2 regions of the Pantoea sp. y20 genome follow, and region 2 is predicted to be linked to the other one. Evidence: predicted binding sites of a transcription regulator. Region 2 holds the regulator's gene; the other holds the start of a gene.
The links. Region 2 encodes ArgR, which controls arginine synthesis, uptake and breakdown. Its sites were predicted from a motif close to ANTGAATAAAAATACANT; they were not measured.
Positions count from the first base shown of each region.

Region 1: a site for ArgR is predicted at 10,356-10,373, ahead of argF (ornithine carbamoyltransferase). Genes of this name have one in related genera too.

Region 1 covers NZ_CM142816.1:612,199-628,020, forward strand. Annotated here, with positions in the region: gene ACYAC5_RS02765 (type 1 glutamine amidotransferase domain-containing protein) at 6-527, opposite strand; gene ACYAC5_RS02770 (permease) at 767-1,801, shown strand; gene nrdG (anaerobic ribonucleoside-triphosphate reductase-activating protein) at 1,694-2,260, opposite strand; gene nrdD (anaerobic ribonucleoside-triphosphate reductase) at 2,257-4,395, opposite strand; gene ACYAC5_RS02785 (beta-N-acetylhexosaminidase) at 4,664-7,048, shown strand; gene ridA (2-iminobutanoate/2-iminopropanoate deaminase) at 7,205-7,591, opposite strand; gene pyrI (aspartate carbamoyltransferase regulatory subunit) at 7,670-8,134, opposite strand; gene pyrB (aspartate carbamoyltransferase) at 8,145-9,080, opposite strand; gene argF (ornithine carbamoyltransferase) at 9,324-10,331, opposite strand; gene rraB (ribonuclease E inhibitor RraB) at 10,493-10,915, shown strand; gene miaE (tRNA isopentenyl-2-thiomethyl-A-37 hydroxylase MiaE) at 10,976-11,737, shown strand; gene ACYAC5_RS02820 (GNAT family N-acetyltransferase) at 11,893-12,396, opposite strand; gene ACYAC5_RS02825 (valine--tRNA ligase) at 12,463-15,318, opposite strand; gene ACYAC5_RS02830 (DNA polymerase III subunit chi) at 15,321-15,782, opposite strand.
Region 2 covers NZ_CM142816.1:3,712,716-3,728,537, reverse strand. Annotated here, with positions in the region: gene yhdP (AsmA2 domain-containing protein YhdP) at 1-2,320, shown strand, start outside; gene tldD (metalloprotease TldD) at 2,385-3,830, shown strand; gene aaeR (HTH-type transcriptional activator AaeR) at 3,872-4,789, opposite strand; gene aaeX (p-hydroxybenzoic acid efflux pump operon protein AaeX) at 5,048-5,251, shown strand; gene aaeA (p-hydroxybenzoic acid efflux pump subunit AaeA) at 5,262-6,191, shown strand; gene aaeB (p-hydroxybenzoic acid efflux pump subunit AaeB) at 6,203-8,155, shown strand; gene ACYAC5_RS17200 (NAD-dependent succinate-semialdehyde dehydrogenase) at 8,267-9,721, shown strand; gene ACYAC5_RS17195 (barstar family protein) at 9,747-10,016, shown strand; gene yhcN (peroxide/acid stress response protein YhcN) at 10,067-10,333, opposite strand; gene ACYAC5_RS17185 (YdgH/BhsA/McbA-like domain containing protein) at 10,435-10,701, opposite strand; gene yhcN (peroxide/acid stress response protein YhcN) at 10,792-11,055, opposite strand; gene argR (transcriptional regulator ArgR) at 11,545-12,015, opposite strand; gene mdh (malate dehydrogenase) at 12,440-13,375, shown strand; gene mscM (miniconductance mechanosensitive channel MscM) at 13,428-15,822, opposite strand, start outside.

The DNA.
Region 1 (15,822 bases), 1.1 Mb from region 2:
AACTATCAGGCCGCGTTCAAAATCCGCAGCGACTCGCGATTAAACGCGGGCAGGTCTTCAGGCGTGCGGCTGGTAACTAACTTGTCATCATCCACCACCACTTCTTTATCGTAAAAATCCGCACCGGCATTACGCAGATCGATGGCGATGGCTTTTACGCTGGTCATTTTGCGGCCGCGCACGCCGTTCGCGCTGATCAGCAGCTGCGGGCCATGGCAAATGGCAAACACCGGCTTGCCGCTGGCGACAAACTCCCTGGTGAAGTTGACGAAACGATCGTCACCGCGCAGGGCATCGGGCGAGTGTCCGCCGGGCAGCAGCAGCGCATCGAACTCGGCTGCATTCACATCATCAATAGCCTTGTCGATGTTGACCTCAGCTTTACCCTGCTTCCCTTTAACGATGTTGCCGGCCTTAAACTCGATGGTAACCACTTCATGGCCCGCCTGAGTGTAAGCCTCCGCCGGTGAGGTAAACTCTGAGTCTTCAAATTCATCGGTAATCAGTACCGCTATTTTCTTGCTCATCTTTTTTCCTCCTTGTTGATCACGAACCTTATGTTCGTTGCACTTCTAACCCAACAAGCCTGGTAGCCATGTCGCAAAAAGCAAGCCAGCCGGCAATTCTTCCGGGAGGTAAATTTCCGCGCCGGATCAAGTTTAGGCGATTTCCACATGGCGCAATGAAATGACCTGAATGACACTAAGGCCTTTCCGCCGCGTATCCTAACGCGGCATCGTTATTCAGTTGAATACGGAATTCCGTGATGACCCAACTCCCTTCTCATGCCCCGGCGACACGCTTCGCCTGGTGGAAACCGCTGCTGTTCCTCGCCGTGGTAGTAATCGGCCTGTGGTATGTCAAATGGCAGCCTTATTACGGCAAAGCCTTTACTGCTGCCGAAACGCATTCGATCGGTAAATCGATTCTGGCCAATGCGGCGGACTCACCGTGGCGCGCGGCGCTTGATTACGCCATGGTCTATTTCCTCGCCGTGTGGAAAGCGGCCGTGCTCGGGGTGATCCTCGGATCGTTGGTGCAGGTGCTGATTCCGCGCGCCTGGCTGCTGCGTCTGATGGGCAGCTCACGCTTTGGCTCGACGCTGATGGGCACTGGATTAGGTTTGCCGGGCATGATGTGCAGCTGCTGTGCGGCACCAGTGACCGCTGGCTTACGTCAGTCACAGGTTTCCAGCGGTGCGGCGATGGCGTTCTGGCTGGCGAATCCGCTGCTCAATCCTGCCACGCTGATTTTTATGGGCTTTGTGCTCGGCTGGCATTTTGCGGCGATTCGGCTGGTGGCAGGTTTGATGATGGTGTTGGGCATCGCGTGGCTGGTGCAGCGCAGCGTGCCGGATCAAGCCGTTACCGCGCCCGTTATCCCGGCCCGCGATGAACAGCCGTTTCTGTCACGCTGGCTGCGGGTGATGTGGCGACTGTTCTGCAACACCATTCCGCTGTATATCGTCGCGGTATTGTTGCTCGGCGCCGCGCGCGTGTGGCTGTTCCCGCACGCGGATGGCGCGGTGGGTAATACGCTGTTTTGGGTGATGTTGATGGCAATCGCCGGCTGCCTGTTTGTGATTCCTACCGCCGCGGAAATCCCGATTGTGCAGACCATGATGCTGGCGGGCATGGGCATTGCGCCCGCGCTGGCGTTACTAGTCACGCTGCCCGCCGTGAGTGTGCCGTCGTTATTGATGCTGCATCGCGCCTTTCCCGCACGGGCGCTGTGGATCGCGCTGATCGGCGTGGCAGGCAGCGGCATGCTGCTCGGCGTGCTCGCTTTGTGGCTGGCGTAACCACCAAATCTTCTGATTGCGGCTGCCGCGCCACAGCAGCCGCGCATCTTTCTCCGCTTCGATAAAGCGTCCATCAATCAGCACATCAATTTCCTCCACCACTTCGCGCTGCGCCGCGCTGAGTTCCGCCATTTCATATCCGGTCCACAGCCAGATATCCTTATCCGGACACTCACGCCGCACGCGTTTCACCAGACGACGTATATGCGGCACGTTGTGCGGATGCAGCGGATCGCCGCCGCTCAGCGACAAGCCCTGGCGCACAATGCGCCGATCGTTAAGATCGGCGATCAGCTGCTCTTCCATCTCCAGCGTAAACGGCACGCCGGAATCCAGCCGCCACGTGCTTTGGTTGTAGCAGCCGCGACATTGATGTTCGCAGCCCGCGACAAACAGCGTGCAGCGCGTGCCGGGCCCGTTAACGATATCAACCGGATAATAGCCGTGGATGCGCATCATCCCAGTTTTCCTGTCTCCAGATGTTTAACGCGCCGCTGTACTTCTTGCTGCTTACCGGCGTTAAACGGACGCGCATCCGGGCTGCCGAGATAGCCGCACACGCGGCGCGTCACCGACACGCGCGCCGGATCGTGATTACCACAGCATGGGCAGGTAAACCCTTTGCTGGTGCAGCTAAACTCGCCGCTAAAGCCGCATTCGTAGCACTCATCAATCGGCGTATTGGTGCCGTAATAGGGCACGCGGTGATAGCTGTAATCCCAGACATCTTCGAGCGCTTTGAGGTTGTGCTGGATGTTGGGATATTCGCCGTAACAGATGAATCCGCCATTAGCGATGGCGGGATAGGGCGCTTCAAAGTCGATCTTGTCGTACGGATTGACCTTCTTCTCCACGTCGAGATGGAAGCTATTGGTGTAATACCCTTTGTCGGTAACGCCGGCCACCACGCCAAATTCGGCGGCATCGAGGCGACAGAAGCGGTCGCACAGATTCTCGCTCGGCGTGCTGTACAAGCTGAAGCCGTAGCCGGTTTCCGCTTTCCACGCATCCACCGCGCGGCGCAGGTGCGTGACAATCGCCACGCCTTTTTCCCGCAGGTAATTGGCGTCATACGGATGCACTTGGTTGCCGCTCAGCGCATTCAGCGTTTCATGCAAGCCGATGTAGCCAAGGGAAATTGAGGCGCGGCCGTTGCGGAAAATGGCGCCCACTTCGTCATCCGCTTTCAGGCGCACGCCGCAGGCACCTTCCATATAGAGAATCGGCGCTACGCGCGCTTTGGTTTTTTCCAACCGGGCGATACGCGTCATTAAGGCACGTTTCGCCAGCGCCAGACGTTCATCGAGCAAGCGCCAGAACTGCGCTTCATCGCCTTTGGCTTGCAGGGCGATACGCGGCAGATTGAGGCTAATGACGCCAATATTGTTGCGGCCTTCGTGAATCTGCTCGCCGTTCTCCTCGTAGACGCCAAGGAAGCTACGGCAGCCCATCGGGGTTTTAAACGAGCCGGTCACTTCCACCACTTTTTCGTAGTTGAGGATATCCGGATACATACGCTTGCTGGCGCACTCTAGCGCCAGCTGCTTGATATCGTAATTAACATCGCCAGGCCGATGATTCACGCCTTCGCGGATAGCAAACACCAGTTTCGGGAATACCGCGGTTTTGTGATTTTTGCCCAATCCGGCAATGCGGTTGCGCAGAATGGATTGCTGGATCAGGCGCGCGGCCCAGTCGGTGCCGAGGCCAAAGCCAAAGGTGACAAACGGCGTCTGGCCGTTGGCGGTGTGCAGCGTATTCACTTCATATTCCAGCGACTGAAACGCGTCGTAGCACTCTTTCTCGGTGCGAACGCGCGCATAGGCTTCGGCATCCGCAATCTGCCATTCCAGCGCCACCGCGCGGTGTTTTTCCAGACTGAGCGTAACGAACGGTGCCAGCACTTCATCAATGCGATTGATGGTGGTGCCGCCGTAAATGTGGCTGGCGACCTGCGCGATGATCTGTGCGGTCACCGCCGTGGCGGTGGCGATTGATTTGGGCGGCTCGATCTCGGCGTTGCCCATCTTAAAACCGTGGGTCAGCATGCCGTGCAGATCGATTAGCATGCAGTTAAACATCGGGAAGAACGGGGAATAGTCGAGATCGTGATAGTGGATGTCACCACGTTCATGCGCCAGCACCACATCGCGTGGCAAGAGTTGCTGCTGAGCGTAATGTTTGGCGACGATGCCAGCCAGCAGATCGCGCTGGGTGGGAATCACTTTGCTGTCTTTATTGGCGTTTTCATTGAGCAGCGCGGCGTTGGTTTGCTCCACTAAACCGCGAATAGCGTGATGCAGTTTACCGCGCTGCTCGCGTGCTAAATCGCGGTCATGGCGATATTCGATGTAGGCACGCGCCAGCTGCGGCCAGCGCCCGCTCATCAGCGTCTCTTCCACCGCACACTGGATGTCGCGGATATCCACTTCAGCCTTGTCAGCCAGCTGTTGACTGACCTGCGCCGCCACTTGCGCGCACCACGCCGTATCATCGATTTGTGCCGCAGCTGCAGCCGCGTTGACTGCCGCCTCGATCCGCTGCGCATCAAACGGCACTCTGCAGCCGTCACGCTTAATCACCACCGTCGCCATTTCTTCTCCATGAAACTATATGTAGATAATTTTAAGGAGTTTAATCGCTATATGTGGTGTTTGCGCTGAGATTAATCGCCGGCGGTTTGACCTACAACAAAGAAGCCACAACCAGGAATGAAAGCCGCGCAATGGTTAATCTGGCTAAAATACAAAAGTATTAACCCGCCTTGATTTCAGTTTGTCGCCACTTGCTTTGCAAAGCGAAACAGGTTTAATGGGCCTTTTGCCCATTTTGGTCCGTTGTTTCATTTACAAGGATGCCCAGATGCCATTGCAAAGAACTCTGCTTGCCTGTTGTTTATCCATGACTTTTTCCGCCTTCGCCGCGCCGACTGGAGATTTACCGCTGATGCCGTGGCCACAAAGCGTTGTCCAGCCAGGCGGCGGCGGGGCGTATGCGTTAACACCGCAGCTCACGTTGCATATCTCGGGCGATCATCTGGAAGGTGCTGAATCGCGCTGGCGCGCGCGCATTGCGCGGCAAACCGGCTGGCCGCTGCTGCCGGCCAGCGCATCCAGCGATCATCCCAGCATTCAGGTACAAATCGCGCAGGCGGTTGATCCGCTTCCCCAACCAGACAGCGACGAAAGTTATCATCTGCTGGTTAACAGCGATGGCGTCTTGCTGAAAGCCAACACGCGCTTTGGCGCGATGCGCGGCATGGAAACCGTGCTGCAGCTGATTGAAAACACCGAAAATGGCACCGAAATTCCCTACGTCACCATTGACGACAAACCGCGCTTTCCGTGGCGCGGCGTGCTGATCGATTCGGCGCGCCACTTCCTGCCAATTGAAACCGTGAAACGACAAATCGACGGCATCGCCGCCGCGCGTATGAACGTGTTTCACTGGCACTTAACCGACGATCAAGGTTGGCGATTTGCCTCCAGCCACTATCCGCAGCTGCAGGAGAAAGCCAGTGACGGCTTGTACTACACGCAGCAGCAGATGCGCGATGTGGTGCGCTACGCCACGCAGCGCGGCGTACGCGTGGTACCGGAAATCGATCTGCCCGGTCATTCGTCGGCGATAGCAGTAGCGATGCCGGAGTTAATGAGCGCGCCGGGACCGTATCAGATGGAGCGCGGCTGGGGCGTGTTTAAGCCGTTGCTCGATCCCAGCAACGAAGCGGTATTTCGCTTTATCGACACCTTAATGGGCGAAGTGACGGCGATCTTCCCCGATCCCTACATCCACATTGGCGGTGATGAGGTTGATCCAACCCAGTGGAATGATTCCACACGCATTCAGCAGTTTATGCGCGACCACGGTTTAAAGGATACGCATGCGCTGCAAGCCTGGTTTAATCAGCGCGTTGAGAAAATCCTTGAAGCGCATCAGCGCCGCATGATCGGCTGGGATGAGGTTTACCATCCTGATCTGCCTAAAAGCATTCTGATTCAATCGTGGCAAGGACAGGATGCGTTGGGCACGGTGGCGAAAAACGACTTCCGCGGCATCCTCTCCACCGGTTTCTATCTCGATCAGCCGCAAACCGCCGCTTACCACTATCGCAATGAACCCTGGCCGCAGGGGCTCAACGGCGCGGATCAGGTGCAGGCTGGTGAGCAGGCGCAGAGCTGGCAATTCACCATGCCGCGTTTGAAAGGCAGCGCGCTGAAAGGCAGCTTAACCCTCATAGAAGGGAAAAAAGGCTGGCGCGGCTTTATCGATTTCAGCGGCAAAGCGCGTCGCATGATCAGTGATATCCGCTGGCTGTCGCCCACACAGCTGACGTTCAGCGTCGATACGTGGATGGGGCCATTCCAGCCGATGGTGACGCTAACGCAAGACAAGCTGACCGGTTATATGCTGGTGGGCAACGTGCGCTATCCCGCAGAAGGCAGCAAGTTGCCGCAGGTGCCAGCCGGCATTGCGCCATCGCTGCCGACGCCGCAACAGATGCAGAACAACCTGATTGGCGGCGAAGCGGCGCTGTGGGCGGAGAATGTTAACAGCCGGGTAATCGATACACGCCTGTGGCCGCGCGCCTTTGTGGTGGCGGAGCGGTTATGGTCGGCGCAGGATGTCACCGACAGCGATAACATGTATCAGCGCCTGAGCGCGGTGGATCGCTGGAGCACTGTTTCTGTCGGCTTGCAGCAGCATCAGCAGGCTGAAGTGCAGATGATGCGACTGGCGAACAGCAGTGACATCACGCCGCTGCGCATATTGGCCGAAGTGCTGGAGCCAGCGCAATACTACACGCGCCAGCATCTGAAATTTCAGGCGGGACATTATGACTATTTTGAACCGCTCAATCGTTTGGCGGATGTGTTGCCGGCCGAGAGCAACGCGGTGCGTGTGCTGGATAAGCAGGTGGATCGCTTGATCGCCAATCGCGCCGATCATGCGGCGGCGCATGCCATCCGTCAGCAATTGCAGCGCTGGCAGAACAACAGCGATGCGGTGATGCCGCTAATTCTGCGCAGCTATCAGCTCAAGCCGCTGCAGCAGCAAGTACAGCAAGTAGCAGAGTTGAGCCGGATGGGACTGGATTTGGTCAATGCGCTGGAACGTAATCAGGCGTATGGCGCAGGTGAGGTGGCGCAGATGCATTCACAACTGGATGCGGCAGCGCAGGTGCAGGACGAAACAGTGCTGGCGCTGGTGCGGCCGCTGGAGAAGTTGCTGCGATCGTTTAAATAAATATTGTGCTGGCTGTCCCCCTCCTCGGTCCTCCCCCATAAATGGGGGAGGAAGAGGCTGCCATATGTCAGTGATGAAGCTGCATGTGGCAGCATCTCCTTCCCCCGCTTGCGGGGGAAGGCCGGGATGGGGGACAGCCAGCACCAACCAACCAAATCAACGACGTACCGCAATCGCCTCGATCTCAATCTTCACATCTTTCGGCAGGCGCGCCACTTCCACGCACGAACGCGCTGGGAAGCTGGCGTTGTGCTCGGTGAAGAACGCTTCATAAGTCGCGTTCACGGTGGCGAAGTCATTCAAATCCTTCACAAACACGGTGGTTTTCACGATATCGCCCACTTTCAGGCCGGCGGCTTCGACAATCGCCTTCACATTTTCCAGTGATTGACGTGCCTGCGCGGAAACATCGTCGGCCACGGCGCCAGTGGCCGGATCAACCGGGATCTGGCCTGAAGTGATGATCATGCTGCCGAGATCCACGCCCTGCACGTAAGGGCCAATCGCTGCGGGTGCGTTTGAAGTACTGATTTCGCGAGACATTGTTTCTCCTTGAAAGTGCGCGGCCGACCGATGTCCGCCGCGAAATGAATCGTCCCATTATAGGGACGACGCGGGCGATTACCAGTGACCGAGCACCACGTGGCGCGCGAACTCTTTCTCGCAATATTTGCACTTCAGATGGACATCATCTTCGCGCTTTTTCACCGCAAAACTGGTGAATACCGGCTCGTTACGGCTGATGCAGTTGCTGTTCGGGCAGGTCAGCACGCGGTCAATACGATCCGGCAAGGTGGGGGCGATCTTCGCCACCACTTCGTATTCGTCAATGCGGTTTACCGTGGCGAGCGGCGCATAAACCGCCAACTGATTGATCTGATCGTCGGTCAGGAAGGTATTTTCGATCTTGATCAGATCTTTACGGCCCATCTCGCCCGACGGCAAGTTGAGGCCGATGGTGATGCGCTGATCGGTTTCGGTCAGACGAAACAGCGAAAGTAACTTAAAGCCGACCTGCGCCGGGATATGGTCAATCACCGTGCCGCGTTTGATGGCTTCAACCTGCAATTTATTATCGTGAGTCATCGCTTTCTCCTTACAGTGCCAGTTCGCGATTCAGTACCAGCGCCAGCAGCGCCTGGCGAGCGAAGATGCCATTTCCAGCCTGCTGAAAATACCAGGCGTGCGGCGTGCTATCCACGTCGGTGGTGATCTCGTCGATACGCGGCAGCGGATGCAGCACTTTCATGTTGTCGCGCGCACCGGCTAAATCAGCGGCACGCAGAATGAACTGTGCTTTAACGTTGGCGTATTCCGACGGATCGAGGCGCTCTTTCTGCACGCGCGTCATATACAGAATATCGAGTTCTGGCATCACTTCTTCGATGGTGTCGTGGCGTGACCAGGCAATGTTCTGCTCATCCAGCATATCGGTGATGTACGCCGGCATCGCCAGCGCATCCGGCGCGATAAAGAAGAAGCGGTTGCCATCAAACTTCGCCAGCGCCTGCGTCAGTGAATGCACGGTGCGGCCATATTTCAGGTCGCCGACCATTGCCACATTCAGGTTATCCAGGCGATTTTGCGTTTCTCGGATGGTGAAGAGATCGAGCAGCGTTTGCGTTGGATGCTGGTTAGCGCCATCACCGGCGTTGAGGATTGGAATGCCGCCGGAGAATTCCGTCGCCAGACGCGCGGCGCCTTCCTGCGGATGACGCATCACGATGGCATCAACGTAAGTCCCTATCACCGAAATGGTATCGGCGAGGGTTTCGCCTTTCTTGCCGAGCGAGGTGTTGCTACCGTCGGCGAAGCCCACCACTGACGCGCCGAGACGATGCATCGCGGTTTCAAACGACAAACGCGTACGCGTTGAAGCCTCAAAGAAGCAGCTGGCGATCACGTTGTGTTTCAGCAGCTCCGGCTGGGGATTGGCTTTCAGCTGGGCAGCGGTATGCAGCACCAGCTCCAGCTCGTCGCGGTTGAGATCGTTGATGGAAATAATGTGCTTGCGATATAGCGGGTTGGCCATAGCGTTCTCCTCTGCGCTGCCGGATTGCGGACAAAAAAAAGCCCCTGCTTAAGGGGCTTTTTTTACGATCGATTGATGACGGAAAGAAACAGATGCGCCGCCCGCTGTCAGGCGTCGTTGAGCGTCAAATTGTGCGCTGCGCTGTTGCATGTTTCCTCCGGCAAATTGGGCCGCATTATACGCATTCACTGATTTGCATCAAGCAAATATCGCGCGCGAGGTAAACGTTTGCGGCGCCACCAATCATAGCTTGCCGAGTGTCGCGACCATCACCGCTTTAATGGTGTGCATGCGGTTTTCAGCCTGATCGAACACGATGCTGTGCGCAGATTCAAACACCTCATTACTCACTTCCATGCCATCGTGCAAACCGTGCTGCTCGGCCATTTGACGGCCCAGCGTGGTTTTGTCGTCATGGAAGGCCGGTAAGCAGTGCAGGAACTTCACCTGCGGATTGCCGGTCAGCGCCAGCATCGCGCTGTTAACCTGATAAGGACGCAGCAGGGCGATGCGATCTTCCCACACTGATTTGGCTTCGCCCATCGACACCCACACATCCGTGTAGATGAAGTCGGCACCTTGCACGCCTTCGGCGATATCTTCGGTCAGGGTGATTTTGCCACCGGTTTGCTGTGCGGCCACGCGGCACTGCTCCACCAGTTCCGCTTCCGGCCAGCAGCCTTTTGGCGCCACCAGACGCAGATCGAGGCCGACCAGCGCAGCGGCTTCCAGCATGCTGTTGCCCATGTTGTTGCGTGCATCGCCGACGTAAACCAGCGTCATTTCATTCAGCGATTTACCCGGCAGATGTTCCTGCATTGTCAGCAGATCGGCCAGCAGCTGCGTGGGGTGGAATTCGGTGGTCAGGCCGTTCCACACCGGCACGCCAGCGAATTCCGCTAAGGTTTCCACCAGTTCCTGGCCGTAGCCGCGATATTGAATACCGTCATACATGCGTCCCAGCACGCGCGCGGTGTCTTTCATCGACTCTTTATGGCCGATTTGGCTGCCGCTTGGGCCGAGATAGGTGACGTTAGCGCCCTGATCGTAAGCGGCAACTTCGAAAGAGCATCGGGTACGAGTCGAGTCTTTTTCGAAGATGAGCGCGATGTTTTTGCCTTTCAGGTACTGCGTTTCGCTGGCATTTTTCTTTGCGTGTTTTAATTCACCTGCCAGACTCAGCAGAGAATCGATTTCGGCTGGGGTGAAATCCAGCAATCTCAGGAAATGTCTTTGATGTAGCTGACTCATACAGCGCTCCGGATGACTACATTAAATGAATTAAAATTCAATTTAACCGTATGAATATGCATTTTCAACCCCGGCGTTAAGAAACTTGTTGTTTTGTGTAGTGGCGCGCGAGGCAGTGTGGGAAAATAATTGAATTCAGCCGAATATTTGAGGACACACCCATGGCATATGAAGCATTGCTGGAAGAACAGCGCGAAGAGACGCGACTGATCATTGAAGAGTTGCTGGAAGACGGCAGCGATCCAGATGCGCTTTACACTATTGAGCATCATCTCTCCTGCAACAACTTCGACTCGCTGGAGAAGGTCGCGGTTGATGCCTTCAAGCTGGGCTACGAAGTGAGCGAGCCAGAAGAGCTGGAGCTGGAAGACGGCACCACCGTAATGTGTGTGGATATCCTGAGCGAAGGCGCGTTGAAGCCAGAGCTGATTGATGCGCAGGTTGAGCAGCTGGTGAATCTGGCGGGCAGCTACAACGTCGATTACGACGGGTGGGGCACCTACTTTGAAGATCCTGATGCCGAAGATGAAGACGACGATGGCGAGTTCATCGACGACGAAGAAGACAACGGTGTGCGTCACTAAGCATTAATGGGCGGCACTCGCCGCCCTGAACACGTTTCCCCGTAAGACAAAAGACTGCCCATGAATTACGCTCCGCTATTAGAACCGATCTATCAATTCCTGCATTGCCGCACGCCACAAGCGTGGATTGATGAAGCACGCAAGCCGGAAAATCTGACGTTGCTGCTCACCGATCACATGGTTTGTGAATTAAAAGCCGCGCAAACCGCGGTGTTCATCATCCGTAAATACGTGGCGGATAAGCCAAGTGGTGATGCCATTCTGGCATGGCTCAAGCCGTATGAAGATTTTATCTACCGCGACGAGCAGGACGGCAACTTTATCAATGCCCACAAGAATCTGACCAAAAGCATTATCGTGCGCAACGAGCTGCCGTGGGCCGATGATTTGGTGGAGATGATGGTGCTGCTGGTGAAAGAGGAGCTGCACCACTTCTATCAGGTGTGGGAAATCATGCAGTCGCGCGGTTTGCCGTATCGCAAAATCACTGCCAGCCGCTATGCCAAAGGTTTGATTCGCGAGATTCGCACATACGAGCCGGAAGCGCTGGTGGATAAGCTGATTTGCGGGGCGTACATCGAAGCGCGATCCTGCGAACGTTTCGCCAGCCTGGCGCCGTATCTGGATGAGCAACTGGAGAAGTTCTATATTTCGCTGCTGCGCTCGGAAGCGCGTCACTATCAGGATTACCTGAAGCTGGCGCAGCAGATTTCGCCGAAGGAGATTGCGCCGCGCGTGCAGGTGTTTGGCGAGGCAGAAGCGCGCTTAATCAGCGAGCCGGATGGCGAACTGCGGTTTCATAGTGGGGTGCCGGCGGTTTAGGTTTGTGCGCGCTGTCCCCCATCCCGGCCTTCCCGCTAGCGGGGGAAGGAGATGCTGCCACATGCAGCTTCAACGCTGACATGTGGCAGCATCTTCCTCCCCCATTTATGGGGGAGGACCGAGGAGGGGGACAGCGAGCACACACAGCCAGCACATCACAACACCTTCAGCATCCGCACTTCACAATCCACATGCCCGGTACAACCCATCGCGCTATCAATCAGCTCGAACCCCAGCGACTCATACAACTTAATCGCACGCGTCAAACTGCCGGTGGTTTCCAGATAGCAGCGCTGAAAGCCCTGCTGACGGGCGAATTCCATGGCACGCAGCGCCAGATCGCGTGCCAGACCTAAGCCGCGCACCTGCGGCAGGAAATACATTTTCTGCAGCTCACAGATATCCGGCGCGCTGCAGGCCAGCGGTGCAACGCCGCCGCCGCCCACCACCACACCGTCATGTTCCACAATCCAGTAAGCGCTGTTGGCTTCGCTGTAGAGTTCGAATAGGCGATCGAGATGGGGATCGGACACGGTGTAGCCTTTATCCGCCGTCAGGCCAAATTCGGCTGACACATCACGGATCACCTGCGCAATCAGCGGGTTATCGGCGGCTGAAATGGGGCGCACCTTTAAATTGATGGGAGCGTCGCTGGTCATCATTATCTTCCGGTATAAAAAAGCCGGGCAGTGCCCGGCTTCGATTAAGCAGTTGGACTGAAGCGCTTACAATGCCGCAATCACGCCCTGCTGTTCAAACAGTTTTGCTTTTGATTGCTCAAGCTCAGCCACGCGCTCACGCTCTTTGGCGACAACCGCTTCCGGCGCACGTGAGACAAAGCCTTCGTTCGCCAGCTTGGTCTGGATCTTCTCAATTTCGACATCAAGTTTCACCAGCTCTTTCGCCAGACGCTCCAGCTCGGCTTCTTTGTTGACCAGATCCGCCATCGGAATCAGCAACTCAGCGCCTTCAACAATCTTAGTGACCGAAACCGGGCCTTTCTCGCCTGCAGGCAGAATGGTCAGGCTTTCCAGACGCGCCAGACGCGACAGGAAGGTGCGGTTCTCTTCGACGCGACGCTGCGCGGCGGCAGAGCAGTCACGCAGCAGCACGTCGAGCGGCTTGCTTGGTGCGATGTTCATCTCAGCACGGATATTACGTACCGCGACGATCGCCTGCTTCATCCACTCGATATCGGCTTGCGCTTCGGCATCCTCTTTCGCCGCGTCATACTGCGGGAACGGCTGCAGCATGATGGTATCGTGATCGATGTTTTTCAGGCCTTTCACACGCTGCCAGATGGTTTCGGTGATGTAAGGAATGATCGGGTGCGCCAGACGCAGCAGCGCTTCCAGCACGGTGACCAGCGTATTACGCGTACCGCGCAGTTCCGCTTCGCTACCGCTGGTCATCACCGGCTTGGTCAACTCCAGATACCAGTCACAGAACTGGTTCCAGGTGAAGTCGTACAGAATGTTGGCCGCGATATCAAAGCGATAGTTATCCAGCGCTTCACGGTAGGCTTTTACGCTGCGGTTGAATTCGCTCAGAATCCAGCGATCCGCCAGCGACAGCTTCATTTCGCCGCCGTTTTGTCCGCAATCCTGCTCTTCGGTATTCATCAGCACGAAGCGGCTGGCGTTCCACAACTTGTTGCAGAAGTTGCGGTAGCCTTCGAGGCGCTTCATATCCCAGTTGATGTCACGACCGGTAGAAGCCAGCGCGGCAAGGGTGAAGCGCAGCGCATCGGTACCTGAAGGCACGATGCCGTCCGGGAACTGCTTTTCGGTACGTTTGCGGATCTTCTCAGCCAGCTGCGGCTGCATCATGTTGCCGGTACGTTTCTCCAGCAGATCTTCCAGAGAAATGCCGTCAATCATATCCAGCGGATCGATGACGTTACCTTTCGACTTGGACATCTTCTGGCCTTCTTCATCGCGTATCAAACCGGTCATATAAACGGTTTTGAACGGCACCTGCGGCTTGCCGTTTTCATCTTTGATAAAGTGCATGGTCAGCATGATCATGCGCGCAATCCAGAAGAAGATGATGTCGAAGCCGCTCACCAGCACGCTGGTTGGATGGAAGGTACGCAGCGCTTCGGTGTTCTCCGGCCAGCCCAGCGTCGAGAAGGTCCACAGACCGGACGAGAACCAGGTATCCAGCACGTCGTCATCCTGGCGCAGCGCCACATCGGCAGCCAGATTGTTTTCCTGACGCACTTCGTCCTCGGTGCGGCCAACATAGACGTTGCCGTCGTTGTCGTACCATGCTGGGATGCGGTGTCCCCACCACAGCTGACGTGAAATGCACCAATCCTGAATGTCACGCATCCATGAGAAGTACATGTTTTCGTACTGCTTCGGCACGAACTGGATATCGCCATTTTCTACCGCTTCAACCGCGACTTTCGCCAGCGGTGCGGTGCGCACATACCATTGGTCGGTCAGCATTGGCTCGATCACCACGCCGCCGCGATCGCCGTAAGGCACGGTGAGGTCGTGCGGTTTGATCTCTTCCAGCAGGCCAATCTCATCAATGGCGGCAACCATCGCTTTACGCGCGGCGAAACGCTCCATTTTCTGGAACTGTGCCGGGATGTCGTCCGCGCACGCATCGCTGACTTCGCCATTGGTATCGAACACTTCCGCGCGCTCGCGGATGTCGCCATCAAAGGTCAGAATGTTGATCATCGGCAGCTTATGACGACGACCCACTTCGTAGTCGTTGAAGTCATGCGCAGGCGTGATCTTCACGCAGCCGGTGCCTTTTTCCATATCAGCGTGTTCATCGCCAACGATCGGAATACGACGGTTCACCAGCGGCAGGATCAGCTCTTTGCCGATCAGATCTTTATAACGCGGATCTTCCGGGTTAACCGCGACGCCGGTATCGCCCAGCAGGGTTTCCGGACGCGTGGTCGCCACCACCAGATAATCTTTGCCTTCAGCGGTTTTCACGCCGTCAGCCAGCGGATAGCGGATGTGCCACATCGAGCCTTTGCTCTCGCGGTTTTCCACTTCCAGATCGGAGATTGCGGTACGCAGTTTTGGATCCCAGTTTACCAGGCGTTTGCCACGGTAAATCAGGTTCTCTTTGTACAGGCGGACAAACACTTCGCGCACGGCGTTGGACAGACCTTCGTCCATGGTGAAGCGCTCGCGCTCCCAGTCAACCGAGTTGCCGAGACGACGCATCTGGCGAGTAATGGTGCCGCCGGATTCCGCTTTCCACTGCCAGATTTTGTCGATGAATGCATCGCGGCCATAATCCTGGCGCGTTTTGCCCTCTTCAGCGGCGATTTTGCGTTCTACCACCATCTGTGTAGCGATACCGGCGTGATCGGTACCGGCCTGCCACAAGGTATTTTTACCCTGCATGCGCTGGTAGCGAATCATGGTATCCATGATGGTCTGCTGGAAAGCGTGACCCATATGCAAGCTGCCGGTGACGTTCGGCGGCGGGATCATGATGCAAAAGCTTTCCTGGCTGGTATCGCCATTCGGTTTAAAGTAGCCCTGCTGTTCCCAGTGCTCGTAGAGCGGCTGCTCGATATCTTGCGGGTTATATGTCTTTTCCATTTCTACACTGTCGTTTGCGGCGAGGGTGGCGTCGCCGTATTCAATTGGAAACCAACGCTGCGATAGGCTTTGTAGCGATCGCGCGCCAGTTGTTTTAGGGATTCTTCATAAGGAACGAAGTCTATCACTTCATGGAAACCAGTAGCAAAATCTGCGAACTGTGGCAGAAGGCTGATCAGCAGATCGCGCGGTGAACTGCCGCGACGCTGTGGCCAGGCCAGCTCAACCGGAGCGCCGTAGCGCGGGCCTTCTCCAGCCAGATTGTGCGGCACAAAAGCGTTTGCCGGAAGTTGCCAGAGCGCTTCATCCAGCCGATTGGCTTGTTCTTCGTTTTCGCAGGCAATCAGGATGCGTTTGCCGTCACGCCAGCGTGTTTCGGCAAGAGAGCACACCAACGCTTCGATGGCGGTTAGGCCGTCGTCGGCGCTCTCAGACTCCATCACATAGAAAGTGGCGTTTTTCATGGGATCCTTTGGATGAGAGGGGGGCTGGGTGCTTGCTGTC
Region 2 (15,822 bases):
CGGAATTCGCGTTACCGATGCTGGCGATGCGTGGCGCTATTTCCCGCAGCAGCTGATGGGCCACGATCTTACTCACTATCTCAGTGACGCGATTAAAGGCGGGCAGGTGGATAACGCCACGCTGCTGTTTGCTGGCGATCCCTCGCTGTTCCCGTTCAAACACAATGACGGCATGTTTGAAGTTTGGGTTCCGCTGCGCAATGCCACCTTCCAGTTCCAGCCCGGCTGGCCAGCGCTGGAAAACCTCGACATCAATCTCGACTTCCTCAACAACGGTTTGTGGATGAAAGCCGATAAAACCAGGCTCGGCGAGGTTGATGCGCGCAACGTCAGCGCGGTGATCCCGGATTACCTAAAAGAGAAGTTGATCATCGATGGCGATATCAGCGGCGAAGGCAAAAAAATCGCTGACTATTTCGAGCAAACACCGCTGAAACCGACGCTCGGCGCGGCGCTGCAGGAGCTACAGATTGGCGGCAATGTGCGCGGCACGTTGAATCTTGATATTCCACTGGATGGCGAGCAGGTGCACGCCAGCGGCAATGTGATGCTGAACAACAACAGCCTGCATATCAAGCCGTTAAATACCACGCTGAACAATCTCACCGGCCGCTTCCGTTACAATAACGGCAATCTGGAGAGTGAAGAGCTGCAGGCCAACTGGTTCGGACAGCCAACCGGCGTGAGTTTCAGCACGAAAGAGAATCCCAATGATTTTGGCGTGAACGTCAAACTGCTGGGCGATTGGCAGCCAGGTAAACTCAAGGTGCTGCCGGATGCCATCACGCGTCAGTTAGACGGCTCTTTACCGTGGCAGGGCAATGTGGATATCACGCTGCCGCATAAAGGCGGCGCAACCTACAAAGTGGCACTGCAAGGCGAGGGCAAAGCAGTAAGCAGTCACTTACCAGCACCGCTGGATAAAGCGGCTGGTGAAGCGATGCCGATTACCATCAACGCGGATGGCGATCTGAAAGGCTTTACCTTGAGCGGCAGCGTGCGCGAGCGCCATCGTTTCAATAGCCGCTGGATTCTGGAGCCGCAGCTGCGCGTTGATCGCGGGATCTGGCTGAATGATGCGAAAAGCACACCGAAGCTGCCCGAGAAGCGCGGCATGGAGCTGAATCTCCCGCCGCTGAATGGCGAAGCCTGGATGGGGATGATGGCTGGCGCGGGCAGTGCGCGTAACGCTCAGGGCGAGCCGGAAGTGGGCGGCGCGGCGCTGCCGGGCGACTTTATTCTGCGCACACCGGCGCTGACGCTTGGTGGTCAGCAATGGCACGACGTTAACGCTACCGTTACGCAGGGGCCAGCCGGCAATACCCACTTGCAGCTGGAGAGCCGTGAAGCACGTGGCAGTTTGCAGACGGCGCAGCGCTCTCCGTGGCAGATCAACCTGAGCTATCTTTACTACAATCCTGAATGGGCTGAGAAAAGCGATGGAAAATCATCGCCGTTTGGCGGCAACAGCAGAAACATCAACTTCAGCAGCTGGCCAGCGTTGCAGCTCAACTGTGATGAGTGCTGGATTCGCGGGCAGAAGTTTGGCCATATGCAGGCGAAGCTACAGCCGCAAGGCGATACGTTAGCACTTACTAACGCCTCGATTGATTCTGGCAGCTCTAAATTAAATGTGGCGGGTGAATGGGTGAATAAACCCGGCGATCAGCGCACTTCGCTGAAGGGCAGCCTGAGCGGCGACAACATCAATGACGCGGCTAACTGGTTTGGCATGAATACGCCGCTGCGCGATGCACCGTTTAAACTCGATTACGATCTGCACTGGCGTTCTGCGCCGTGGCAGCCATCGGAAGAGACGCTAAGCGGTACGCTGAAAACCCACTTTGGCAAAGGTCAGATCGCCGATGTGAACACCGGCCGTGCCGGGCAGTTGCTGCGCCTGTTTAGCTTTGATGCCTTGCTACGCAAGATGCGCTTCGATTTCAGCGACACCTTTAGTGACGGTTTCTATTTCGATTCGATCAACGGCACCGCGTGGATTGAAAACGGTGTGATGCGTACCGATAACCTGCTGGTGGATGGCCTGGAAGCGGATATCGCCATGAAGGGCAACATCGATTTGGTGAAGCGCCAGATCGACATGGAAGCGGTGGTCGCCCCGGAAATCTCCGCGTCGGTTGGCGTCGCCACTGCATTCGTCATCAATCCGGTGGTCGGTGCTGCGGTCTTCGCCGCCAGCAAAGTGCTGGGACCGCTGTGGAATAAGATTTCACTGTTGCGCTACCACATCAGCGGACCGCTGGATAAGCCGGAAATCAATGAAGTACTGCGCAAACCGCGTGAAGACGAGAAGAAGTGAATTTGACGCCGTCGGGTAATTGCCGCAGGCTATGACTATCCGAGCACATAATGAGTGAGAAACGATGACTCTGAATCTGGTAAGTGAGCAGTTGCTAACTGCGAACAGCATTAATCAGCAGGACCTTTATTCCCTGTTAGGGCAGCTTTCAGAACGTCGTCTGGATTATGCCGATCTCTATTTCCAGTCCAGTTTCCACGAATCCTGGGTGCTGGAAGACAAAATTATTAAAGATGGTTCTTACCATATCGATCAGGGCGTGGGCGTCCGCGCCGTGAGCGGCGAGAAAACCGGTTTCGCCTACGCTGACCAGATTTCCCTGAATGCACTGCGTCAGTCGTCTGAAGCGGCGCGCAGCATCGTGCGTGAACAAGGCAACGGTAAAGCGCATACCTTATCGGCGGTGCTGAACCGTTCGTTGTATGCGCCCGTTAATCCGCTGGATAGCCTGACGCGCGAAGACAAAATTGCCCTGCTGCACCGTGTTGATAAAGTGGCGCGTGCTGCCGATCCACGTGTGCAGGAAGTGAATGCCAGCTTGAGCGGTGTTTACGAACAGGTGCTGGTCGCCGCAACTGACGGCACGCTGGCCGCAGATATTCGTCCGCTGGTGCGTCTTTCCATCAGCGTGCAGGTGGAAGATCAGGGTAAACGCGAACGTGGCTCAAGCGGCGGCGGCGCGCGTACCGGTTATGAATTCTTCCTCGCTGATGAGAGCGGTGATGTGCGTGCCGATGCCTGGGCGCGCGAAGCGGTGCGCATGGCGCTGGTCAATCTCTCCGCCGTGGCGGCACCCGCTGGCATGTTGCCGGTGGTGCTGGGCGCAGGTTGGCCGGGTGTGCTGCTGCACGAAGCAGTTGGACATGGTCTGGAAGGTGACTTCAACCGTCGTGCGACATCGGTATTCAGCGGCAAAATGGGCCAGCTGGTGGCTTCAGAGCTGTGTACCGTGGTTGACGATGGCACCATTGAAGGTCTGCGCGGTTCACTGGCGGTCGATGATGAAGGCGTGCCGGGCCAGTACAACATGCTGATCGAAAATGGCGTGCTGAAAGGCTACATGCAGGACAAGTTGAATGCGCGCCTGATGGGCGTCAATCCAACTGGCAATGGTCGCCGTGAATCTTACGCGCACTTGCCAATGCCGCGCATGACCAACACTTACATGCTGGCAGGCAAATCGACGCCGCAAGATATCATTGAAAGCGTAGAGTACGGCATTTACGCGCCAAACTTCGGCGGCGGCCAGGTTGATATCACGTCCGGCAAGTTCGTGTTCTCCACCTCAGAAGCTTATCTGATCGAGAACGGCAAAGTGACGACGCCCGTGAAAGGCGCCACGCTGATTGGCTCCGGCATCGAAGCGATGCAGCAGATCTCGATGGTCGGCAACGATCTGGCGCTGGATAAAGGCGTCGGCGTATGCGGTAAAGAGGGACAAAGCGTACCGGTTGGCGTGGGTCAGCCAACGCTGAAGCTGGATAAAATCACCGTAGGTGGTACCGCCTAACGTTGTCAGGTCGCCATGTATGGCGACCTGAACATCTGCCCTCAACCTTTCCGATGCTGCTGATACTGCTGCGCTACCTGCCTGAAATACTCGGTCAGATAATCAATGCACACCTGCACTTTCAGCGGCAGCTTGTCTTTCTCAGTATAGAGCGCATAGACCGGGCGCGGCTCCGAGTGATATTGCGGGAACAGAATATCGATCTCCCCCGCATTGATCTCATCAATCACCCACATCAACGGCACATAGGCGATACCGCAACCTGCTTTAAGCCAGCGAATCAGCGTCTGCGAATCGTTGGTGACGAAACGGCCTTGCGGCGTAAGGCGGGTAACCAATCCTTCCGGCGCAACCAGTTCAAAAGTGTTATCCGGCCGCACGCTATATTCCAGCCACGAAAAATTATCGATCTCGCTGGGTTTTTCCGGCGTGCCATGCTGCGCCAGATAGCTCTTCGCCGCGCACACCACCATCGGCATTGCACCCAGCCGACGCGAGAACAAGTTCGAATCCTGCAGCGCGCCCACGCGCACCACCAAATCCAAACCGTTGGCAATCAAATCGGGAGCAGGAATGCCCGTCACCAGATTGACGCCCAAACCCGGATATTCGCGTAACATTTCGCTGGTCATCGCCGATAACACATTCTGCGCCATCGTCGATGAGCAGCCGATCCGTAGAATACCGATCGGCGTGTTGTTAAAGGCGTACAGCTGCTCGTGTACCTGCGACGCCTCCGCCAGCATGCGGCGACAGCCCTGAAAATAGATCTTTCCGGCCTCAGTCAGGCCAATGCTGCGCGTGCTGCGATTAAGCAATTTAACCTGTAACTCATCTTCCAGTTTGGCGACAATCTGGCTGATAGATGAAACGCTAAGCTGTAGCTGGCGCGCCGCGGCGGTAAATGAACCCAATTCAACCACTTTGGCGAAAATGGACATGCTTTTAAGTCGATCCATTGTTTACTCTGGCTAAAAAGTGATTTAGCTCACAATATGTAGAAAACGTATAGTCAAGCGCGTTACTATACGCGCGCTGGGTCTCTTCACTGCACCTGAACACGGCTGTGTTAGCCCGATGATACGCTATGATTAGCTCAACGCGGCCTGAATGTTGCCATCAGTTTATCCGTCATCCCCTGATCGTAAACCCAACGTGCTACACGGCACGTGGGCAGGTATCGGTGCAATCCGGCAAGGTCGAACTAAGGATCCGAAATGAGTGTGCTTCCGGTATTTGTCGTATTCGGGCTGAGTTTTCCGCCCATCTTCATTGAACTACTGGTTTCACTGGCGCTGTTCTGGCTGGTGAAACGCGTGCTAACGCCTAGCGGGATCTACGATCTGGTTTGGCATCCGGCACTGTTTAACACTGCGCTATATTGCTGCGTGTTTTACCTTGTATCCCGTTTATTCGTCTGAGGTTTTTTAAGTGAAAGCGCTAATAAGAAAAATCGCGCGATACGCGATTACACTCCTGCTGGTTGTCATCGCCATCGTGATCATCTTCCGCGCCTGGGTGTTCTACACCGAATCACCGTGGACGCGTGATGCCAAATTCTCTGCCGATGTGGTGGCGATCTCGCCTGACGTCACCGGCATCATCACTGACGTGCCGGTGCACGACAACCAGCTGGTGAAAAAAGGCGACACGCTGTTTGTGGTTGACCGTCCGCGCTACCAAAAAGCGCTGGACGAAGCCCAGGCGGATGTCGAGTATTACCAGGCTTTGGTGAGTGAAAAACGCCGTGAAGCCAGTCGCCGCAATCAGTTGGGGACCAGCGCGATGTCGCGTGAAGCGATTGAGCAATCCAATAACGATCTGCAAACCAGCGAGCATCAGCTGGCGAAGTCTGTGGCCACGCGCGATCTGGCGGTGATTGACCTCGATCGCACCACTATCAAAGCGCCATCTGACGGCTGGGTCACCAACCTCAATGTCTATCAGGGCGAATTCATCACGCGCGGCTCGGTAGCCGTGGCGTTGGTGCAACAGCACTCCTTCTATGTGCTGGCCTATATGGAAGAGACCAAGCTGGATGGCGTGCGTCCGGGCTTCCGCGCACAAATTACCCCGTTGGGGAGCAACGCGGTACTGCGTGGCACCGTTGACAGCATCGCGGCGGGCGTAACCAACAGCAGCAGCACCAGCGACAGCAAAGGCATGGCGACCATCGACTCGAATCTGGAGTGGGTGCGTCTTGCGCAGCGTGTGCCGGTGCGTATTCGTCTCGACGAGCAACCGGGCAACCGCTTCCCGGCGGGGACCACGGCGACGGTGGTGATCACCGGTGCGCAGGATCGCGAAACCAAAGTCTCGCCGCTGGCACAGTTGTTCAATCGCCTGCGTGAGTTTGGTTAAGCGAGGGCGATATGATTGAGTTTTTGCGTTTCCCGGTAAAGCTCACCTTCGCGCTGGTTGCGGCGTTGATGATTGGCTTTCACTTCAATCTGGAAACGCCGCGTTGGGCGGTAATGACCGCCGGCATCGTGGCCGGTGGTACCGCCTTTGCTGCGGGGGGCGATCCCTATTCTGGCGCGCTGCGCTATCGCGGCATTCTGCGCATCATCGGTACTTTTATTGGCTGTATCGCCGCGCTCACCATCATGATTGCCACGGTGCGCGCGCCGGTGGTGATGCTGCTGCTGTGCTGTATGTGGGCCGGCATGTGCGTGTGGCTCTCTTCGCTGATCAAAGTCGAAAACTCCTATGCGTTGGGTCTTGCCGGTTACACCGCGCTGATCATCGTGGTGACGGCGGATGCCAGCGGCGGCTTGACGCTGGCTCCGCAGTACGCGGTTGAGCGCTGCAGTGAAATCGTCATCGGTATTCTGTGTGCGATCCTCGCCGACATGCTGTTCTCGCCGCGTTCGATCAAAAAAGTGATTGAGCAGGAAGTGGACGCGCTGCTGGTGGCGCACTACAAATTGCTGCAGCTGTGCGTCGCGCATGAAGACAAAGAGGAAGTGGATAAAGCCTGGAGCGCGTTAGTGCGTCGCACCACGGCACTCAACGGCATGCGCGGCCAGCTGATGATGGAATCCTCACGCTGGAAAAACTCCAGCCGCCGCCTGCAAATGCTCAACACCTTATCGCTGACGCTGATCACGCAGGCCGCCGAAACTTTCCTGATTCAAAACTCGCGTCCGGAATACATTCCACCGCACTATCGTTTGCTGATCGAAAAAGAGGTCAACAGCGTCAACGATGTGCATAAGCGCATGAAGGTGATGCGTCGCCTGATTGGCGTGAGCAGCAAAACCGTGCCGGTGACGCTGGCGAGTTGGGTCGGCGCGGCCACTGAATATCTGCTGCTGATTAATGGCATTAAAAGTAATAGCCGCATCACCACGCTGGAAGAGAGCATTCTGCAGCGCGAGGTAGTAATTCAGGCGCGCTCTGCGGAAACCCATCACGCGATGATCAACGGTATACGTACCTTTGTCGCCACCGCGCTGGGATCGCTGTTCTGGCTGTATACCGGCTGGACATCAGGCAGCGGCTGCATGGTGATGCTGGCGGTGATTACCGCGCTGGCGATGCGTATGCCGAATCCGTTAATGATGGCGAAAGACTTCCTTTACGGCATGACGGTTGCGGTGCCGCTCGGCGCGCTCTACTTCATCTTTATTCTGCCCGCGACCCAGCAAAGTGCGCTGCTGTTGTGTATCGCCATAGGCGCGCTGGGTTTTATCGGCGGCATCTTCGTGCAGCGTCGTCAGTTGGGTACGCTGGGTGCGTTGATTGGTACCATCAACGTGCTGGTGCTGGATAACCCGATGAAGTTCGAGTTCAACGTATTCCTCGATAACGTGCTGGGCCAGGTGATTGGCTGCTTTGTAGCGATGATGGTGATTCTGCTGATTCGCGATAAATCCAAAGAGCGTACCGGACGTAAACTGCTGAATCGCTTTATGTATGCCGCAGTTGCTGCGCTGACCACTAATCAGGCGCGTCGTCGTGAAAATCACTTGCCGGCGCTGTATCAGCAACTGTTTTTGCTGCTCAACCTGTTCCCCGGCGATATCGATAAATACCGTATCGCGCTGACGCTGATTATCGGCCATCAACGCCTGCGCAATGCCGAAGTGCCGGTGAATGCAGATCTCTCGGCCTATCACCGCCAGCTGCGCTACACCGCCGACCGCATTATCTCCGCGACCAGCGATGATAAGCGGCGCTATTACTTCGAGCGGCTGCTGAAGGAGCTGGATGTGTATCAGGAAAAGCTGCAGCACTATGCTGCGCCTGATAACGTCACCGAGCCGGTGAAACGTCTGGCGCTGATGCTGGATAAGTATCAGAACACCTTAATACAAATCTGAAACTGGCCGCTGCAACCTGCAGCGGCCTTTTAGATCCCACGCTGACACAAAAACCTCTGATATTGGCATCTATACTTTCCTGACAGGACGCAAACTGACAGGAGAAAACCGATGTCCACTTCCCTGCAACAACACGAATTATTCAAGACCGGCTATTTTGCTGATGGTCAATGGCATAACGCCAGCGCCACCTTTGAGGTGACCAATCCTGCCACCGGCGAAGTTATCGCTAACGTGGCGAAAGCCGGCCAGCAAGAAACCGAACAGGCGATTGCCGCCGCGCAGCGTGCGTTTCCCGCCTGGCGCGATAAAACCGCCAAGGCGCGTGCCGAAATCCTCTATCGCTGGTATCAGCTGATCATCGAGAACAAAAGCTGGCTCGGCCAGTTGATGACGGCCGAGCAGGGTAAACCGCTTAAAGAAGCCGAAGGTGAAGTGGAATACGCCGCCAGCTTTATTCAGTGGTTTGCCGAGCAGGCGAAACGCGCCAACGGTGAAATCATCCCGCCGGCTAAACCAGGCTCGCGCATTCTGGCGACGCGGGAACCAATTGGTGTGGTCGCGGCGATCACGCCGTGGAATTTCCCAATGGCGATGCTGACGCGCAAACTTGGCCCCGCATTGGCCGCGGGCTGTACCGGCATCATCAAACCCGCTAACAACACACCGCTGAGCGCCTTCGCGTTGCTGGCGCTGGCGCAGAAAGCCGGTGTGCCTGATGGCGTACTCAATGCGGTGGCGGGCGATACGCATGCCATCAGCGACGCGATCATGGCCAGCAAGGCGGTGCGCAAAATCTCCTTTACCGGTTCCACCGCGGTGGGCAAAACGCTGATGCGTAATGCGGCTGAAACCATGAAAAAGGTCTCGATGGAGTTAGGCGGCAACGCGCCTTACATCGTGTTTGATGATGCCGATATTGATGCGGCGGTGCAGGGCGCGATTGCCAACAAATTCCGCAACGCCGGGCAGGTGTGCGTCAGCGTCAACCGCTTCTATGTGCACAACGCGGTGTACGATCGCTTCGTTAATCAACTGGCCGATGCGGTGGGCAAACTAAAAGTCGGAAATGGCGTGGAAGAAGGGGTGATCGTTGGCCCGCTGATTGAGCCGTCCGCGCTGGAGAAAGTGGAAGAGCACGTCAAAGATGCATTGAGTAAAGGCGGCAAATTGCTGGTCGGCGGCGAACGTCATCCTCTTGGCGGCAACTTCTGGCAACCAACGGTGATTGGCGAAGCGCATGAAGAGATGAAGCTGGCGCAGGAAGAGACGTTTGGTCCGGTTGCGGCTTGCTTCCGCTTTGACGATGAAGCCGAGGTGATTGCGCGTGCCAACAATACCGAATTCGGCCTGGCGGCTTACTTCTACACGCAGAATCTGCAGCGGGTATTCCGCGTCTCAGCGGCGCTGGAAGCGGGCATGATCGGCATTAACGAATGCGCGGTATCCACTGAGCTGGCACCGTTTGGCGGCGTGAAAGAGTCTGGACTGGGACGCGAAGGATCGGTGTTGGGGATGGAAGAGTATCTGGAAGTTAAAGCGTTGCACCTCGGCGGGCTCAGCTAGCCGCAACAACCAAGAGGGCGTCATGATGAGAACCGAGCGTTTCGATTTCGACGAGATTGTCGATCAAGCCCATTTTTATCGACAGTTTAGCGATCGTTTTGCGTTAGCCGATCTCGCCATCAACGATCTTGACGATCTTTGGGATGCGATTATAGGTGAGCAACTGCCGTTGCCGCTGGAGATTGAATTTGTAAATCTGGGGAAAGGGCAGAAACGCCGGTATGGCGCATTGATCCTGCTATTTGATGAAGCAGAAGAGGAGCTGGAAGGCCAGCTCCGCTTCAATATAAAGTAAAAAGGGCCCCGGCGAGCGGGGCCAAAGGGTTCGTCTTAATTGACGAGGAATTACTTATACAGCTCAGCTGTCACGTGGTAGCTGTCGCCGGTTTTCGCTTCAATCACTTTGTAAGCGCTGGCACCTTGCTCATCCGCTTTCTGAGAAAGCTCGGCACGATAGTCCATTGGCGAACCGCCGGTTCCGCTGATTGAAATGGTGCTGCCGGTAGGTTGCAGATTCTGCGCCTGTTGTTCGGTGACCAGTTGTGCTGCAGAAGCACCAAAGGCGAACAGGGAAAGCAGGGTAGCAGTTGCGATGGTTGTTTTGATTTTCATAATTTTCTCCTCGTTTAATCAACAACCTGCGGCAGAAAAGGGGTGGCGGGTCGTCGATCTATTGCCTGGCGCCATCAAGGCACCGGACGTTCAATTAGTGATTATTTGTACAGTTCAGCAGTTACGTGGAAAGTATCGCCACGGTTGCTTTCGATGATGCGGTAATGGCTGGCACCCTGCGCATCGGCTTTCTGTGACAGTTCCTGACGCACGTTGGTCTGGTCGCCGTTAACACCGCTCACGCTGATGGTTTGGTTCAGAGATTGCAGCTGTTCAGCTTGTTGGTTTGAAACCAGGCTGGCGGCACTCGCGCCAAAAGAAAGAACAGAAGCCAGGCCCAGTACTGCGATAGCTAATTTACTTTTCATGATTCACTCTCCTGAAATGGGGGCCGGCAACCTGAGAGGCAAGAGCGTCTCAAACGGGTCGCCGTTCACATTGCTTTTCAAGCCAATAACTTATTTGTACAGCTCAGCGGTTGCGTGGTAGCTGTCACCGGTATTCGCCTCAACCACGCGATAGGCTTTCGCACCTTGCTGGTCGGCTTTATCGTTTAACTGCTGACGGATATCCATTGGAGAACCGCCCACGCCGCTGACGCTGATGGTGCCCGCAGGTTGCAGATTCGCAGCCTGTTCAGCATTAATAGAATCTGCTGCAAAAGCACCAAATGACAGGGCAGAGAGAACACTTAAAGTCGCGATAGTAGTTTTAACGTTCATGGTATTTTTCCTCGTCGTCTATTTTTATCTTTTTCTTTCGTGTGATTTGCATCACGAAAACAAGTATAGATCTAATCACCCATGAAATTAATACCGAGCTAATAATGTTTGGTTGTAATTCTTTATCCTTATGGCACTTTTTTAGAACCTGAAGTTATAAAAAACGCCTGGATCTTAACCATAGGTGGTTATTTCACCGTAAAAACAATGATCTACATCAAATTATCTTTTAGTGCGAAAGATCGTGGTTGATCTCGTTGGCTGATAAAGATAGAGAAGGGAAAGACACTGAGCACAATGTGTAAAGCAGCGTAAAATAGCGCATAAGGTTAAATAGGCACAAAGGTCGTACCAATAATAGCGGCTGAAAAGAACCGCCAGGCATATGGATAACTTATTATTTACAAAGGGATTTGTAACAGAATGGTTACGAATGAAGCGCAAAGGGCAAGATTACCGGCAGAGGAACTGCCGGTATGCAGCAGGGTTTTATAGCTCTTGTTCGAATAAAACCAGTATCGCGTCGTACAGCTGTTTTACCGAGAAGGTGCGCGCGGGGGTAATAAAGATGGTGTCATCACCGGCAATGGTGCCGAGAATGCCTTCCGCTTTGCCCAGCGAATCCAGCAGGCGCGCAATCAGCTGCGCCGCGCCCGGACTGGTGTGAATCACCACTAACGCATCGTTGTAATCGATATCCAGCACCAGATTTTTCAGCGGGCTGGTGGTGGTGGGCACGCCGAGTTCAGCAGGCAGGCAGTAAACCATCTCCATCTTGGCGTTGCGCGTGCGCACCGCGCCAAACTTGGTCAGCATGCGAGAAACTTTGGACTGATTAATATTCTCGAAGCCGTCTTCCTGCAGCGCCTGCACGATTTCGCCCTGGGAGCTGAATTTCTCTTCCTTCAATAAGGCTTTAAACGCCTTAATCAAGTCGTCTTGTTTCGATGGGTTTCGCATAAGCTACCAATTAAAAAGGGGTTGCAGAGGGCAACAGGCCCACGGCAGATAAATTATTATGCATTTAGATGAATTTTTATGCAATAAGTCTGGTAAGAGAATCGCGGTAATGACCTGCGGGGCGGGCATCATAACAGAATATGATGTTGCACCAAAATCGCGGGTGGACGCGCAAAGCGAAGGTTGCAAAGTTGTTATATTATTGAAGTGGTAACAACAATATCGATGATCATTGCCGTCCATTGTCTTCTGGCTGCGAATGAATCATTCAGGCGACTTCTGAAGTGGAGATGTCTCGGGAGCCGATTGCGGCGTAGTGTTTAGTGCGCGACAGGTTTAGTCGCTATCGCCTGAGAAGTTGATTAAACTCGTAACCTGATGGATTTTCGGCATATCTCTGCCCCACCTTAATAAGGAGTTCAGGATGAAAGTTGCCGTTCTCGGTGCCGCTGGTGGTATTGGCCAGGCGCTCGCACTGCTGCTCAAAACGCAATTACCCGCAGGCTCAGCTCTCTCACTTTACGATATCGCCCCGGTAACGCCCGGTGTGGCGGTCGATCTCAGTCATATCCCAACGGCAGTCACCGTGGAAGGGTTTAGCGGTGAAGATGCTACGCCTGCGCTGCATGGTGCTGATGTGGTGCTGATCTCCGCGGGTGTGGCACGTAAGCCGGGCATGGATCGCGCCGACCTGTTTAACGTCAACGCCGGTATCGTGCGTAACCTGATCGAGCAGGTTGCCAGTACCGCGCCAAAAGCGCTGATTGGCGTCATCACCAATCCGGTGAATACGACGGTGGCGATTGCGGCCGAAGTGCTGAAAAAAGCCGGCGTGTATGACAAGAATCGCCTGTTTGGCGTTTCCACCCTCGATATCATCCGTGCCAATACCTTTGTCGCGGCGCTAAAAGGCAAGCAGCCTAACGAGATTGAAGTGCCGGTGGTGGGCGGGCATTCCGGCGTAACGATTCTGCCGCTGCTGTCGCAGGTGAAAGGCGTGAGCTTCAGCGAGCAGGAAGTGGCGGATCTCACCAAACGTATCCAGAACGCGGGCACCGAAGTGGTGGAAGCCAAAGCCGGTGGCGGATCGGCGACGCTGTCGATGGGACAGGCAGCGGCCCGTTTTGGCCTGTCATTGATTCGTGCCCTGCAAGGCGAAGCCAACGTGGTGGAGTGCGCGTATGTGGAAGGCGATGGCGAATATGCCCGCTTCTTCTCGCAGCCGCTGCTGCTGGGCAAAAACGGTATCGTTGAACGCCGTCCGCTGGGCACGCTGAGTGCCTTTGAACAGCAGGCGCTAAACGGCATGCTGGAAACGCTGAAGAAAGATATCGCGCAGGGCGAAGAGTTTGTGAAGTGATAAACTCCGAGCGGCAATAAAAAACGCCCGGCATCTGCCGGGCGTTTTGTTTTTATAATCCGCCAGATTTGAAGGTCTTATTGGCGGGCGCACCGTTAGTCGCGGGGTTTTGCTTTCCTAACGTCTCCATGCGTACCTGGAATGGTGGGAACGGCATCTCAATGCCGTGCTCCTCAAAGCCGCGCAGAATCAGCTGATGCAGTTCATGGCGCAGCGGCATGCGATGCCCCATCTCCGCCGCATGCACGCGCAGTTCAAACAGCTGAATACCTTGCTGCAGATCGACCAGGAACACATCCGGCGCCGGCATATCGAGCACGTAGGTGCAGCGATCGGCCGCTTGCTTAAGAATGTTGGTCACTTCATCACTGTTGACTCTGGCGGGCGCTGGAATCGTCAGCACCACACGCGTCACTGAATCCGACAGCGACCAGTTCACGAACTGCTCAGTAATGAAAGCCTTATTCGGCACGATGATCTCTTTGCGGTCCCAATCGGTGATGGTGGTGGCACGCGTGTTGATGCGCGTAATGCTGCCAGTCAGGTCGCGAATGGTCACGGTATCGCCAATACGGATCGGTTTCTCAAACAGGATAATCAGGCCGGAGATAAAGTTAGCGAAAATCTCCTGCATCCCGAAGCCCAAACCCAGACCCAACGCAGCAACCAGCCACTGCAGCTTCGACCACTCAATGCCCATCATTGAGAAGCCAATCAAGCCGCCAATCAGCATCAAAGCATACTTGGTCAAAGTGGTAATGGCGTAACCGGTGCCCGGCGCCAAACTGAGATGCTGCAACAGCGCCAGTTCCAGCAACGCGGGCATGTTACGCACCAGCTGCGTGGTGATGATCAGCACCAGAATCGCAATCAACACCGCACCCAGCGTAATCGCCTGCACGCTGTCCACACCCTGAATGGTGGTGCTGGCATTCCACAGCGGAATGTTATCAAGGAAGCTAAACGCCGAGTGGATTTCTGACCACAGCACAATCACCGAAACCAGCGCAATCAGCGTCAGGATTGAACGCACCAGACGCAGCGACTGTGCGCTGATCTCATCAAGATCAATGCTTGGCTCATCGATTTCGATGGTGTCGGCATTCGCTGGCGTTGATTGCTCTTTCTCTTCTTCGCTGCGCGCGCGGTTGGCCAGCATATCGGCACGACGCTGACGTGCACGGTCAAAGGCGATGCGGCGGCGCTGAATCAGCATCCAGCGGCGGATGATGTGATACACCACCAGCAGGAAGAACCAGATGCCCACCGAGGTTTCCAGACGCGCCAGCAGCGCCTGCGCGGTGGCGAGATAACCGATGCAGGAGGCGAGGGCAGCCACCAGCGGCAGGGCAATCATCAGGTTCCACAAAATGCGGTTTACGAAGTTATCGCCGTTGCCCTCTTTATCCAGATAGAGCGGAATACCGGCGCGTTTCAGGCTAACGGTAACGATACTCAGCGCGCCACAAATCAGGATGAAGCACACGCGTCCCAGCGTGCCGGAGAATTGCGGATCGTCGAGATTGGCAAAGGCGATCAGCAGCATGATCAGCGGCACAATCAGCCCCACCGACAGCGAGTAATAGCGCATGGCACGCGCCACGCGCGCTTGCGGCCAACGGAAATGCACCACAAACAAGCCATCGGGACGTGCAAACGCGGCGCTGATCATAAAGGCCCACAGCAGCGGCAGCGTGGCGGTGATGCCATCGCCAATCGCCACGGCGAATGGATAAGGCCAGGCATGCTGTAAACCGTAACCGAGCGCGGCCCACAATACCGGCAGCGGCACCGCCACCAGAATCGACCAAAATACCGTGCGCAGCGTCAGGCTGAAGCGGTCCTGCGTCACTTTACCGACGCGGCTGGCGGAGCGCTCCATAAAGGCGTTGTAGTGACGACGTGAGCTGATGCTGAAGCCAACCAGCAGAATCGCACCAATAATCGGTAACACGGTTTCGCGATTGGTAAACATCATCGCCAGCGCTTTGCCGAGCTGGCCGGCGGTATCCAGCGACAACAGACGCTTGAGATCCTGCGCCATCTCCACCGGGAAATTCAGGCCGATGGTATTAACGTCAGCGGTCCAGAACAGATAGCGATGCGTCGCATCTTTAATTTCGGCTAAGGCATCCTGCAACTGTGTATTGGAAACTTTGAGCTTGGTGATTTCCAGAATCAGCGTATCGCAACCGGAAATCAGTGAGTTCAGCAGTTCGTGCTGGGTTTTAAGTTGCGCTTCGAGGATGCGTACCTGATCGCTGCTGAACGGCGTGCCGTCATCCTGTTTGGCTTTGCGCAGTTCCTGCTGGCGCTCCAGCAGATCCTCATAATGCAGACGCTGCACCCGCAGCTGGCCCATTTCGCTGTCGATCTGCTGAGATTTCGGCATCTCCGGCAGACGGGCAACCTGCGCACGCAAGGCTTCGCCCAACAGATTGGACGCC